DNA from 2 places in the Dehalobacter sp. TBBPA1 genome. Region 2 is predicted to be linked to the other one. Evidence: riboswitches for the same ligand, from Rfam matches in the RefSeq annotation. Region 2 holds a riboswitch; the other holds the start of a gene.

Region 1 (7,278 bases), 490 kb from region 2:
GGCATTCCATTCAGCTGTATACCACCAGTTTGTCCGGTAAGTCATTTTGCCCGGGTATCCCGCCCTGACAAAATCCGCGACATCGGTCCAATAACCGCATTGATCCTCGAATTGATCAAAGTTGGAACCGATACATAGGGCGTAGACTTTATTCGGCTTAGCCACATCACGGATGAGTTCGGCAAGGACGACCTGTTTCCAGTTCCAGAACCATTGGTTAATATCATCCGGCTTGAGATCCGTCTCATATTTCTCACCGTTTTGAATATACGGATAAGGTTCCAGAATGACGTTAATTCCTTTATATTTTAAGCGTTTAATCAGCCGGACCGCTTTCTTTTCACTTTCGGCATTGATACACATCGTACTGGCTGTCAACGACGGAATATCAATTTGGACAGGGACGTTCAGGGTATTCAGCCCGAGACTGTCTATATCGCTAAGAGCTTGTTCAATTGTATAATCTACAGACAGGTTTGCCGATTTTATCTTTTCCCCCCATGGGGTAATAATCCTGTTCTTTTCGTATTGATGGCCAATATAGACAATATCCACCAGAACCAGTTTAATGATGAGCAACACCGTAATAATGACACCTAACACAATCAGCGGGGTCTTATTTCTTTTGAGCATATCCAGCAAATTCTTCAATATTCTGATCCTTCCTAGGAATAGTACCATGTTAAATAAATAAATGATAAAAAGCGTAAAGGGTGGAAAACTTATACTTTCTAATTGTACTAAGAAAGGGTGTCCGCGGAAGAATCTTTGAGCAGAAAATTGTAATTCTGTCTGAGGTATTCCGTCACCTTTTGGGCAATGACCTTATGCCCGTCTTCATTCGGATGGATCCCATCAATACAAAGCAATTGCGTAAAATCCGGTGTCTTCAAAAAAGCACCTCTGACATCGATCCATCTCGTCCTGGTTTCCTCTGCAATGTTCACAATCATAGAATTGTAGCGTTCCTGCCACCAGTATATCTTTGTAACGCTTCCCAGCCAAATTAATATACTTTTTCCTATCTCATTACTGTTTTTGCTAATCCACTTGAAATACCGATCGGCGTCAAGCGGGGGAAGCGTCATCAACACCGGGATAATATTATTGTTTTTAAGCGAAATAATGGTATCTGTAAGCATTTTCCCGAAAACGTTGAAGTCCGTTTTGGGTTCATGCTCTGCCATTGGATCACTCGCAATCTGCATCCAGTCAAAATCACAGTCATTGCCTCCAAATTCGATCAGTACAATATCCGGACGCGTTTTGGAGACATCCCGGTTAAGGCGTTCAATACCTTTTTTGATGGTATTACCAAATTTCGCAGCATTATAAACCATGCCTTTCAGGCTGTTCTGGACCAGAGAAACATAGTTTCTGTCCAATAACGAATATTTCCCCTGATCCTCGTTATAGATCACGCCTTTGGAAATGGAATCCCCTACAATCAGAAATGTATAATTATCTTTCAGTTCAGGCTGATTGTTATCCATCAATTCACACCTTTCACAACGACTTGCTTAAAACTTCATGGGTATTACTTCAAGATTTCATAAGTATTTTAAAATTGCTTTCCAATGTGTCAGCTTTTCCTCAAATTTCATCGTATTGGCCGGACTGGTCGAGGGCAATTGCAGATAGGCAATGGAAGCAGACTCCAGACGGATTTTCCTCTTATATATATTAAAGCCCTTTGCTCCATTAAATGCAAGTAATTCCAGATGTGGATACCGAATAAATAAATTTTTAAAATCATTGGTTTGTTCATTGACGATATTGGTATCGAGGCTGCCTTCTCTGGAGCAGCTACGAATGACATCCCAAAGGGCAATTTTTCTGTCCAAAAGAAATTGTTTCCTGTTCTCATAATCAGGATCCGGAAGTTTGCTACTTTCTTCCATCCGTGATACCCCAGCATTAGAGCATCCGTAGCTGTCGTCAAAAAGCGCATACATAATCCGCCAAAAGTGATTGTAAGGATGTGCATAATATTTCTGCTCCCTCAACGATTGCACTCCCGGCATCGAGCCGAGGATCAATACCCGGGACTCCTGATTGATGACCGGTTCAAATGAATAGATGATTTCCATTTCCATATCAGTCCAAACTCCATTGTCTGGGATAAAAGAGTGATGGCGGCAGCTTGGTACGCTTATCCCCCTTCGCCGTATTCAGCTGGGCTTGGGTCAGAAAAATGCTTTGGCTTAAATCAGTACCGCTGAGATCGGCATCGCGCAAATCCGCCCCGATCAAATCAGCTCCGCCCAGATCGGTCCCGCTGAGGTCTGCGGCAATCAGACAGGCTCCTCTAAGGTTAGCCCCTCTGAGGTCCGTTTCCCGGAGATCTGCAGCAATCAGACTGCTCCTGCGCTTAAAGGTCTTCCGAATCCCGGCCTGAATATTCCGCTCCTGACAAACAGAAACACGGACCAGTTCACTTGTTTGAAGCAGCAGGGTATTTACTCCGGTACGATATAAGGGCACATCCATTTTCAGAAGCTCACCCGGGCTGAGCAGTGTCAGCCGTTCCGTCTCTTCCCGCAGGGTACGAAGCGCCTCATGAACTGAATGAGCCGGCTGTAATGTCTCTGCTTCTGTCAAATACCAGAGCATCTCCTGAAGCTGCCGAATGACAAGGAAAACCTCAAACATTTGCTCCCGGGATTCCGGTGATCGCCGCCAGTCTCTGCCACCGTAACTGAGCCTGGATACTTTTGGCCCTGCGCCAAAACAGTCAAATGCCATGCATCCTTTCAGACCCAGTCCCTGAAGATCTTGATAGATACTGCAGCGAAAGTCTTCCTGCAGGTTCCGACAAGGCTGACCGGCCTCTTTATCGTTTGGAAAGCCTTCCGAAGCTGAAAAATACAGCGCGGTGCAGCACAATCCGAAGCAGTTCTCGCAGTCAGCTCTCAGACTGCATCTTTGCTCAGCAAAAACGTCTATTGGTTCACGAATTCCAGACAATATTTGATCCTCCAAAACTAAGAACTTTTGATTTACCCCAGAAATGATGCTTGAATAGCTTGTCTAATCCTTTTTCGCCTTTCTAAGAACCAGTTGAATATTCAGGCGATCGGCTTCCGCTTTCAGCAAGCGGACGGCTTCTTCAGCACTGCCCTTGCAGTTGGTCTGATCCATATGATGGATCTTATCCATCATATGGTTCAAGACGGAAAGCGGCAGCAGGTTGACCGCCAGACAATAAAATCCCTTTAATTTGCCGTCATTGTAATTCGCGATTAGTTCGCCTAAAATTTTGTGTTTTTCCGTCAGTCCTTCAAGATAATTTTGAAGGTCCATTTTAGCCTTGGCTTGGTCCTGCAACACATTTTGATAGGATATAAAAGAATCGGCCTCGCTTGGAGCCTGATACCTCTCACATGGATAGACACTGCATTCAAAACAGTATTCAACATTTTCATGCTTTTTATTACAGGTAATTACGGCACAGGAAGGATGCTTCAAAAAAAAGTCCGGACCCCCGCAGCCGGGGCACTTTGAAGAACCGTCCGTATGAAAACGCGGACAAAGACAGCAATTCAATCCGCATAATGAAAAGTCGGCGCATTTCCGCCTGTATTCTTTACTTACCATTGATTTGACCATCGCATACATCTCCTGATAGCAATGTTTGATAAAAATCAGAGTTCAACCCGTGCAGAACAGTTCTCCGCAACTCTGTACTTCACGATCTTGCTTATTAACGCATACGGAATAGGCTTATTTAACGGGAATTGTACCGATCCACACGCGTATAAACATCATTAATTAGTTATACGAATTTAAGCGGATTCCTCTGCTAAACCAAGAAACATTGATCATTTGGCGCCAAAATAAAGAATATTTTTTCGAATAACCCCTGTAGAACCTGAAAGGGATGTGCTACAATAGTTCTGTGACCGAAATATCAATCGAATAGGGATACAGGAGCAACGACAATGGCAAACTTGGTGAAAGCCAGGGACGCAAAGCTATGGGTCTTCCAGAATAATTCTGATGACTGCCAGGCTACCGAATCCGCTCAGGTTTGTTTTGAATGTCGCCATGCAATCTGCTGGTGATTTTTTTGTTGCTTCAGCTAGCACTGATTTATCGGAAAGGAAGATTACAATTGCGTCAGGTAAGTGTAAACCGGCTTCAAAAGGGAGACGTGTTGGGACGAACCATTTTCTCGCATAACGGCCGTTCATTGCTTGGGAAAGGAGTCACGCTGACCCAGCCATATATCGACCGGTTAAAAGAACTGGGCATTAGTATTGTCTATGTGGACGATGACGAAACGAAGGATATCGTTATTGAGGATGTTATTTCCGAGGAAAACAGGCGGGAGGCAATGAACTCCATTGAACATTTAGCGGAAGCGGTACGAATCGGTAAAGATCTCAATGGTTTTCAGGTAAAAAAGACAGTAAACAACATCATCGGGGACGTCCTGTTTCAAGAAAAGATATTTCTGAGCCTGACAGATATGCGGAGCTATGACAATCAAGTTTATGCGCATTCAGTCAGTGTTTGTGTCCTTGCGACCATTTTGGGCAAAGCTTTGGGACTGGATAAAGATACCCTGGAGGCGCTGGCGGTAGGGGCTTTGCTTCACGATATCGGGACTGTCAAACTGCCAAAAGAGCTTGTCGCCAAACGTGAGGCCTTTACTCCGAAGGAAAATGACCTATATAAGACGCATACTGTACATGGATTTGAAATACTTCGGAACAAACCGGAATTGAATTTATTGAGTGCGCATATTGCTTTGCAGCATCACGAATGGTTGAACGGAAACGGCTATCCCCGGAAGCTGTCCGGCCGGCACCTCCATATCCTGGCTCAAATCGTCGGGCTGGCCGACTTCTATGATAATCTGGTCAATGATGGCCCGGGCCACTCCCGGATCGTCCCGCATGAAGCCTGTGAAATTGTAATGGGATGTGCAAACAAACTATTCTCCCAGCAGTTGGTTGTAACGTTCTTAAAGCATGTTGCAGCCTATCCGACCGGCTGTACCGTTAAGCTCAATACAGGTGAAGTTGGGATTGTGGTTGACCAGAATAAAAGTTTGCCGATGCGCCCAATTATCAGGATATTAATCGCTGACAAAGGGTTGGCCCATGTCCGGGCTAAGGAATATAACCTTGTCGAAGATCTTACAACCTTTATTGTTTCCATTGTCGAGTGAAGCTGTCCATTTCTTAAAAAAAAACGCCGGCTCAAATGTTTTTTGAGCCGGCTAACCTATTATTTCGGAAGTTTTCCAAACACCTTCAATACGGACCGGTGGAATGAATGAGGAAACGATGGTTCTGCAAACATTAGGACGCATTGGTCGTGGATGACGTTTATCTGGTTTTCCGTACAAAAGTCTATAGCTTCTTTGGATTCAGCCCCCTGCTGAATCCAGATATGCTTGACTCCAGCTTCTACCGCGTCCCTAACGACCTTATTGGTTGATAAGGTATCATTAATTTCGCAAATTCATAAATTGTCCTAAAAATAAGGACATAAACGCAACTGCTTGGTATGATAAAGTTACCACACAAAATCTACCAGGAAGGAGCTGCGAATATGTCTGAGAAAATTATACACTTAAATGAAGGTGCAATAAAGCAGGAGTTGAAAGAATTAGTCCGTCACAGTGTGGAGGAAACCCTGAATAAATTACTTGATCAGGAAGCCGCTGAGCTAACGAATGCCGGCCGGTATGAGCGATCAGAAGAACGAAAAGGTTATCGATCCGGCCATTATGAGCGGAATCTGACCACAACTTCTGGAGAGGTCAAATTGAAGATGCCCAAACTGAAAGGCGTTGCCTTTGAAACAGCAATCATTGAGCGTTATCGACGCCGCGAAAGCTCCGTAGAAGAAGCCCTAATTGAGATGTATTTAGCTGGTGTATCCGTCCGTCGTGTGGAGGACATCACCGAAGCACTCTGGGGGACGAAGGTATCCGCCGGAACGGTCAGCCAGTTAAACAAGAAAGTCTACGGTCACATCGAAACCTGGCGGAACCGGCCATTGAAGGGCAAATATCCGTACGTGTATGTTGACGGGATTTATCTCAAGCGCAATTGGGGCGGTGAATACGAGAACGTCGCGATTCTCATTGCTTTGGCCGTCAATGAAGACGGATATAGAGAGGTTATTGGTGCTGCTGAAGGAATGAAGGAAGACAAAGCCAGTTGGCAGGAATTTCTCAAAAGCCTAAAAGACCGCGGACTCACAGGAACACAATTATTCATCGGCGACAAGTGTTTAGGACTTTTAGAAGCAGTGACCGAAACCTTTCCGGAAGCTAAATTTCAACGTTGTCATGTTCATTTTTACCGGAATGTATTCTCAGTGACCCCGCGATCTAAGATGAAAGAAGTCGCTGCGATGCTTAAAGCTATTCATGCTCAGGAAGATAAAGAGGCGGCCAAAGAGAAAGCTATCGCTGTAGCAAAGAAACTTAAAGACATGAAATTAAAAGAAGCAGCCAAGAAGGTTGAGGATAGTATCTCAGAAACCTTGACCTATATGGATTTTCCTCAAGCTCACTGGACAAAACTGCGCAGCAACAATGTTATTGAACGGCTGAATCGGGAGATCCGCCGAAGAACCCGCGTAGTTGGTACCTTCCCGGATGGCAACTCTGCATTGATGCTGGTCTGTGCGCGACTCCGACATGTGGCTAGTAAAGCTTGGGGAACTAAACTTTATATGAGCATGAGGCATCTTGAAGAAATGAACAAGGAAAATAGCTTAGCTGGTTAATGCCGACATTTAACTAGAAATCTCTGGGGTAGACTTGACATGGGACCCTACGTCGGATGCTTCAATGGGTCGCGGGATGTGGCTCAAATGATGTATTCCTTTTGGGTAAGCCCCATCCCCTGATTTAGGGTAGCATCCGCCGCCCCCATATCAAGTCTTGCTCTGGGGTCAATATATATAAATCTATACCAAGCAGAAAATCAATTTTGCGAAAAATTATTGACAGTACCTATTGGTTTGGTCCGGAGGGACGACGATCACTGCGCCATCGGCTTTCTGCGGTAAAGACTGAAGGTTCTCATAGCAGATCTCGCCGTCAATACTGTCCATATTGGGATTTACGGCAAAAACATTATACCCTCTCTTCTTTAACGTTCTATACAGCCTACGCGAGAACTTCTTTTCGGATCTGGATACCCCGACCACCGCTAAAGTACGCTGGTCTAGAAAATCATTGACTGAGCTCATTGTCGTCAAAAAAATGACCCCCTTTATTAAATTATTGTTTACTTTCTTGGTGATGTGGCT
Region 2 (7,278 bases):
CGCACTTAAATCCTGCTTCTCTGACATCGGCCCATAGTTTATCCAGGCCAATCACTCCCTGAGCCTCTGTGTGTTTCTTCTTTAAAATTTCTAGTATTTCTTCATCTTCTTTTTGACGGTTACTTGGCTCTCGCTAACCAGTCATAAAAGCCACTCCGGGACACTTCTAACGTTCTGCACATCTTCTCAATCGGAAAGCCGGAGATGCTTTCCTTCTTAATGATTCTATAGATTACTTCCAGTTATTCTGGATGAAGATGAGGGTAGTTTTTTTAGGATATCTATGGTCATTTCCTGATCGGCAATTTTTTTATCTTTTGCTTTTAACTGCGCTTTTGATTACCCAAACTTACCTGTATCCTACAAACCGGGTACGGGTCAAAGTATTAAGAACCTCTTGAAAGAGACCGTCCGAAAAAATACTTTTCAATTTTTAAATACTCAAGTAATCTGTATCCTATAATAGGTAAGAAAATTCCTGCAATCATACCCAAAAAAATATGAATACAATAATTATTTGTTCCTAGTAAGTGGCTAACTAAAATTCTAAAGCCAGAGGCAGCTATAGTATGAGCTAAATATATCACTAATGACATATAACCTATGTATTTTATAAAAGAAGAAATTTTAAATCGTAATAAGAAGTTAGAGAGGCTAAAAATTGCGAAAATTCCACAAAAAGAAAATACTGTTTTCCCAAGAAATTCAAGGTAGCCACTTAGCGGAATGGTTAAATAAGAAAAGCCAGTTATTATAAATAAACCAATAGAAAAGAATAATACTCCATTGTTAATACATTTAAGTGATAATTGATTATTAAGAAATGCACCCAATACAAAAAACAAAAAATGAAAGAAAATGGATTCAAAAATCCAAACTTTTATCAATGGACTCAAAATAGCTAAAAATAATGCCATTAGTAAAACTTGAGTCAACTGAAAGTTCTTTCTAAGAACTAAATAAAGAACATAATGAATAAATAGTACATATAAAAACCAGAATTGGCCATAAGGATTATATGCAATATTTGCTAACAATTCCTTTAGTGACATAGGATTGTTTGTTACACTTGAAAACAATATATTTATACCACCTTGCAAAAGAGACCAAATTATATACGGATAAACGATTACTTTAATTTTTTCTTTAATTCTGTTCTTCTTATAGAACCATTTTTCAACAAACAATCCTGATAAAAAAAAGAATAAAGGCATGTGAAAGCCATATAATAATCGATCTGAATTATAGAAAAAATTTTGTGGAACGTTCATCTGTGCTGTGTTTATTCCTCGTAAGACATGGCCGTAAACGACTAAAATAATTCCTATTCCCTTTGCTACATCTACCCATTCAATTCTTTTATCCACTGATCTCCTCCTATTTATTTTCTACATGAAAGCAATTATTCCTACTTCTTTTAAAAAAAGATACATTATCAATATTGTTATTGAGTGGCAACTTCATATTAACAGCTTACTATAAAATTGTATAAAATCAATAAAAAAGTCTTAGTCAATTTAATTGACTAAGACTGCCTTTATTTCCATTGCTTATTTCTGCTATGCACGCTGTGACAAACCCATGCTATTCAACACTGACATTGCTATAGTATACTACTCTTTTTGATAAAATTGACTTATTATTACTTCCACTTTGAGCCCAATCCCATTTATAAACACCTAATTTCATAACCGTTCCAACTTTATCATTCATTGTGTTAGGAAGGCCATTCAAATCAAGTATTTTTTCACCATTCTTATATACTTCAAGTATAGGATTTTGCGACTCAAGCCATCCCCATTTAATGTGGAAGGTCCAAGTAACCCATTTTCCTTTATCTTCAATATACGAACCAAGATCATAGCGTGCTCTTGTTCCATTATTATCTATCTGCTCATCAGTCGACATGGGCGATGGATCCCAGTTGCTTTCTAAAATATAATGCCCAGCATCATTAGTATAATAAGCTCCTGTATGCAAAGCAAGTGGAGGATAAGTCCAGTCTTCTCCTGGATCTGGAGTATTGTGCCACTGAGCTATAATTTCCGAACCTTGAGGATCATAAGCATAATCCTCAGATCCACCATCCGGAAGATAAGTGCTAAAGGTGTAAGTTTTTTCAGCTAAAGCCTCACATGGCCTGACAGCTGCTATTTCAGAACGTTTACTGCCATTGACAATTTTATCATCTTTTCTAAGTTCAATCCGATAAGACGATAATCCATTAAGCAAAAATTCACCAGAAACGGCACCTGAATAGGTATTATTAGCCATTTCGCGATTCCAATAGGAACTAAGTTTTTTTCCTGCAGAATTTAATAATATATCATTTTCAAACATAGGGGATTCTATCAATTGTCCTCCCCAGCGATTGACTTGGTTTTCTTTATTTTTGCTCACTGCTGCAGCTGAAGCAACTGTAGTGTTAAACAAGAGAGACACAAATACAATTAATCCAAAAACAGCCTTAACTTTTTTCATAATTAAATTCTCCTTTCGGTAGCTGGCTGCCATTTCAGGCCCTATAGCTTTGCGTCCTTACCTTTCGGTAAGTTTGCCTTTATCGTTCGAGAACCAGAGACTGTCCATTTTTGAAACAGTACATGTATCTCAAAAACGATTATTCATTTGTCAAAATGTCAAAAACAGACAACAAAAAAACTTATTTTTCGGTAACTGGCTGCCATTTCAGGCCCTGTAGTTTTGCGTCCTTGCCTTTCGACAAGTTTGCCTTTGTCGGTAAAAAGTTTTCCAACAAAAAAATATACATTTCTAATAAAAAGATAGCATTTTCATGAATAGTAGTCAAGCTTTTTTTCACTAAATAAAAACGTCTAAGTATGTTAATCTGCTAATCATTAGCAAATTATGAAAAACTATCTCATGTTTTTTGATTAATTTTTTGATAGCGTTATTCTATAAACTCAGACAATATTTTTTCGGTCTTTTTTTGGTCTGGTACCCAGTAGGATATATTATTAATCATTTGTCCTTTGCCTGGTATGAAAGTTTGTTCGACATTTTCACCGGGAATTTCTGAGAGTAATTTTGTCAGAGCAATCATCTGTTTTAGCGTTAAATCAGTTTTCATCTCATTTTTGTATTTGAGAATGATATTTAAAGTCTCAAGAATTTCACCCGAATCACGTTGTTGCTTATAAAGAGCATTTAAAAACTTCTGTTGCCTCTGAATTCGATCAATATCACCACCGGGAGAATATCGCCAATGAATATAATCAAATGCTTGTCTTCCGTTTAATATTTGAACTCCTTTTGAAAGATTAGCACCATGATCTTTCATATCAATTTCAACATCAACTTTTACGCCCCCAATTTCATCGACTATGTTTGGGATGGGCTCCATATTCATTAGAAAATAATAATTAATCACGTTCTTGCCTAAAAGATGGCTTACCGCATCAATACTTGCACTTACCCCGTCTCCCTTAACACTGCCATATGCATAGGCATGATTAATTTTATCAAATTTACCTTCAATCGGAATATAAGTGTAAGTATCTCTGGGAATACTTAAAAGTTGTATTTTTTTGTTTGTAATATCTACTTTTCCTATCATAATAGTATCCGAACGATATACCCCCAGCCATTCTTCTCTTTCTTCTGTCTTATCAATGCCAAGAAAGAGAATATAAATAACTTTGTCAGTGCCAATATCCGAAACTTCTGCCGTACTCTCTAATTCTGAATTATTGGAACCCGAATTTTTGGGAGTGTTAAGCAAAGTTTTATTGTAATCTAAAGAAGTAATAAGATAATATGCGAGTCCTGTAATAAGTACCAATAAAATTAGACAGGAGACAACAATAATAATCTTTTTATTATTTTTTATCATATCCATTTTCCTTCACTAAAATATTCTTAACTAATTTGGCTACTTTTCTACACCTGCATCTAATTATCCTTTTAAAATGTTTTAAGTAGTAATGAATGTACAGCAAACAAAATAAAAACAGATAAATCTTTTTCTCACTTCGACTATTCTCTTTATACAGTTTATTAAGATTGTCGAGGTCATTTTCACGAATTTTTTTTATGTTAGCGGTTAATCCATCAATGCCATATTCCATTTTAAAAACACTTGCTAGTGGCTTAGAGAGTCGTACTCCTCGATATTTCCTAAGAACTTGGAAATATAGTAAATTATCTTCCCCTTGATGTTTCCCTTCCAAAAACCAAAAATTATCGTCCCGGAAAATCCCTTTTCGAATAATAACGGTTGGAGTTGCAAAGATAATTTTAAATAACATATGATAAAATCCGGCTTCCATATATTCAGGTTCTAACGGATATCGATTCTTTTTCCTCTCTGTAACAGTAACATAATTTGTGCCACTTAGCATAACATCAGGATTTTTTTCCATGAAGCCAACCTGTATTTCAAGTTTGCACGGGTCCCATGCGTCATCTGAATCCAAAAAGGCAATATATCTGCCTTTACTATGCCGAACCCCATTGTTTCTTGCACTTGAAGGTCCTTTATTCTCTTGACTAATATATTGAACCGAAATCTCCGGAAAATGGTCTAAATACTTCTTAGCCATCTGTTCACTGTCATCCGTTGATCCATCATTCACTAAAATTAGTTCAAAATTTTTATAAGTCTGAAGTCTAACAGATTCTAACGCACGTATAAGCGTGGTGCTTCTATTATAATAAGGTATAACGATACTAACCATGCACATTTTTGACTTCACCTCCAATTATCCAGCATAAAAAGGCGCTTCATCTTTTCATACCGCTTTTGCCACGAATTTTCCCTCCCATATTCTCTTAACACATTACGGTCATATCCTTCCTTTAAATAGTGTTGAACTGCTGCGATAAATTCTTCATGATTACATGCAATTGAAACCGGCGCATTTAATTTCACAGTTTCTTCTAAATTCATTGTAACGACAGCAACTCCTGCAGAACAATATTCATAAAGTTTAATCGGACTTACCGAATCCGTCATTGGGCTTTTAATAAAAGGAATAATCGCAATATCAGCATATTGAAGATAAGCAGGTAAATCATCATATTTTTTGGGACCCAAAACATGAAGATTTTCTAAGTTTTCTAGAACCTCTAGATTTGTTTCGCATTTACCAATTAAAAAAACATCTGCATTAACTTGAAGTGCGATTTTTTTTACCAATTCAATATCAAACCAATATTTTATTGCCCCAACATAAATAATTTTTTTTCTTTGATTTTTTGAATATTCTGCTGGAACAGCTAACCCAGTTTTATTGAAATGATCAAATTCAACTCCATTACTCAATATAAGCGGATCCTTATCATATTTAGCCACATGGTCTTTAAGTGTACTGGAGGCAATAACTACGCCATCCGCTTTTCTAATTAGCATTTCATCTATCTCTTTTATATTTGGATATTCTGGAAAGTGAGAATAGTCATCAGCAATGCGGTAAATAAATTTCTTATACTTTACTACATTGGTTAACCAATAGGCTTTAGGGTTCGAAATCCATAAAACATCAACATCGTTAAAATCCATTTGTTTTAAAGTCTTTTTTACATCCGGTCTAATAAATTTTTCAAACTGTTCGATAATTTTGGGATTTCTAGAAAAAGGATGGTTCCCATATAGCCGTAAAGCATACGGAGAAAAACCGTATACATTTTCTGCCAAATAGTGACGTTCACCTTTAGATATACTCTTTCTGAAATAATAGTCTTCTTTATTCCTAAAATAAATTAACTGATTGTAAGGATTTGAAAGCCATAATGCTTCATAATTATCTTTTAAAAAGCAATTGCAATAATGATAATTTCCCAATTTAAATTCACAAGAATTGTACTCAATAAAATCAGATATAATTACTTTTTTCATTTTTCATCTCTCCATCGCATCTACTTTTTATAAAATAAGAAAAATTCACAAGTATCATAATGATAAAACAGAATTGTCCCATATGATCTGAATAATTTGCTAAAACATTAAAACCATTCATATAAAATGAGATTAGAATAAAAAAAGGTATAAAGAAAAATGTTTTATTTTTAATAAAAACATAAATTGGGCTAACAAATATTACAAGATAAATAATTATAGCGCCAATAATAGAAAAATCATAGGCAAACATGATCATGGGGTATTCGAAACTATTAATAAACCCTCCCATCATCATCGTTATCTGCCTCGAATAGCCAAGTCCTCCCCCCATAATCCATGACGGAGGGTCTACATAATGTTTTAATACTAATATAAAAGCACTATTTCTCCCACCACTATAGTCACTTGATGAAAGACCAGCCATAAACCTTTTTATTAATACTTCTTTCGTAATCGGATTGATGGCACCTAACAATCCAAAGATAGAAAAAAGTATAAAATATAATATTTTATGGGTTCGGTTATTCAGAAAAATAATCATAATAACGGCAATAATGATTGCTGTCCGGCTAGCACATAATACTAACCCAATGAGCGTCACTAAAGTTACAACATACTCGTTGCTTATTGGTTTAAAATAACGGTTATATAAAATATTCAACATATAATAAGCCAAAAAATACCATGATACAACAAGAGGATGCCCGACAATTGAATAATATCGATACTCACCACGTGCATGGGCCGACAATACCAGATTTATTTGATCGTTATCAAAAAAATAATGCTTTGCTAAAAATAACTGAATGGCCGATCCGGACATATAATCCAATAGTGCCGTAAGCATCAATAAAAGACAGATTAGATTTATGCTCTTGATAAATTTTTCGCAAAGAGGCTTAAAAATGGCTTCCGGTATTCTAATGGCCGTTATCAGAAACGGTAAACCCATCGAAGTCATAAGAACGATTTGCTGAAGCAGATTTCTGCCATTTAATTTTAAAAGAATTAAAGCCATTCCTATGAATGAAAATGTTAAAAGAATAATCCTTAAATCCAAACACTGCCTTATCAAAAAGATAACAATGAGTGTAATACCAAAAAGTAAAAAAAATATATTGAAGTAAGTATTTAATATCCCATTCCCTAAAAAAGACCGGGCAGATTCATTAAAAAGAAAAAGAGAAAAAGCAGTACAAAGTAATAGGGGTACAATCAAACCATCGGTTAATCGTTTATTTTCTAACTCTACTTTCTTCATTTACAATGCCTCTAATATAAAAAAAATTTTCCCTTTATCACATCAATATTTGCTAACCCATTTTTAATTAACACATCGGAATAATCCGGTTGTTTAATCACTTTAAAATTATTTGAATTCATCTTCAATGTTAATTGTGTTTTTTCCAGGCCGGTAA

The links. A riboswitch is a leader RNA that binds a small molecule or an ion and turns the genes downstream of it on or off. The one in region 2 is predicted to bind cyclic di-GMP.
Region 1: another riboswitch for cyclic di-GMP. It lies ahead of AB3489_RS02995 (HD-GYP domain-containing protein); the one in region 2 lies ahead of AB3489_RS05495 (polysaccharide lyase).

Annotation. Positions count from the first base shown of each region.
Region 1 is NZ_CP162385.1:602,714-609,991, reverse strand. Features, by position in the region: gene AB3489_RS03020 (hydrolase) at 1-651, opposite strand, end outside; gene AB3489_RS03015 (SGNH/GDSL hydrolase family protein) at 741-1,493, opposite strand; gene AB3489_RS03010 (DNA-deoxyinosine glycosylase) at 1,551-2,096, opposite strand; gene AB3489_RS03005 (pentapeptide repeat-containing protein) at 2,098-2,967, opposite strand; gene AB3489_RS03000 (DUF3795 domain-containing protein) at 3,031-3,609, opposite strand; cyclic di-GMP riboswitch class I at 3,934-4,019, shown strand; gene AB3489_RS02995 (HD-GYP domain-containing protein) at 4,115-5,176, shown strand; gene AB3489_RS02990 (CoA-binding protein) at 5,236-5,463, opposite strand; gene AB3489_RS02985 (IS256 family transposase) at 5,563-6,750, shown strand; gene AB3489_RS02980 (CoA-binding protein) at 6,967-7,218, opposite strand.
Region 2 is NZ_CP162385.1:1,091,837-1,099,114, reverse strand. Features, by position in the region: partial or broken gene AB3489_RS05505 (IS3 family transposase) at 1-336, opposite strand, end outside; gene AB3489_RS05500 (acyltransferase family protein) at 387-1,367, opposite strand; gene AB3489_RS05495 (polysaccharide lyase) at 1,585-2,481, opposite strand; cyclic di-GMP riboswitch class I at 2,496-2,569, opposite strand; cyclic di-GMP riboswitch class I at 2,669-2,742, opposite strand; gene AB3489_RS05490 (LCP family protein) at 2,912-3,853, opposite strand; gene AB3489_RS05485 (glycosyltransferase family 2 protein) at 3,840-4,703, opposite strand; gene AB3489_RS05480 (glycosyltransferase) at 4,712-5,857, opposite strand; gene AB3489_RS05475 (hypothetical protein) at 5,835-7,121, opposite strand; gene AB3489_RS05470 (hypothetical protein) at 7,133-7,278, opposite strand, start outside.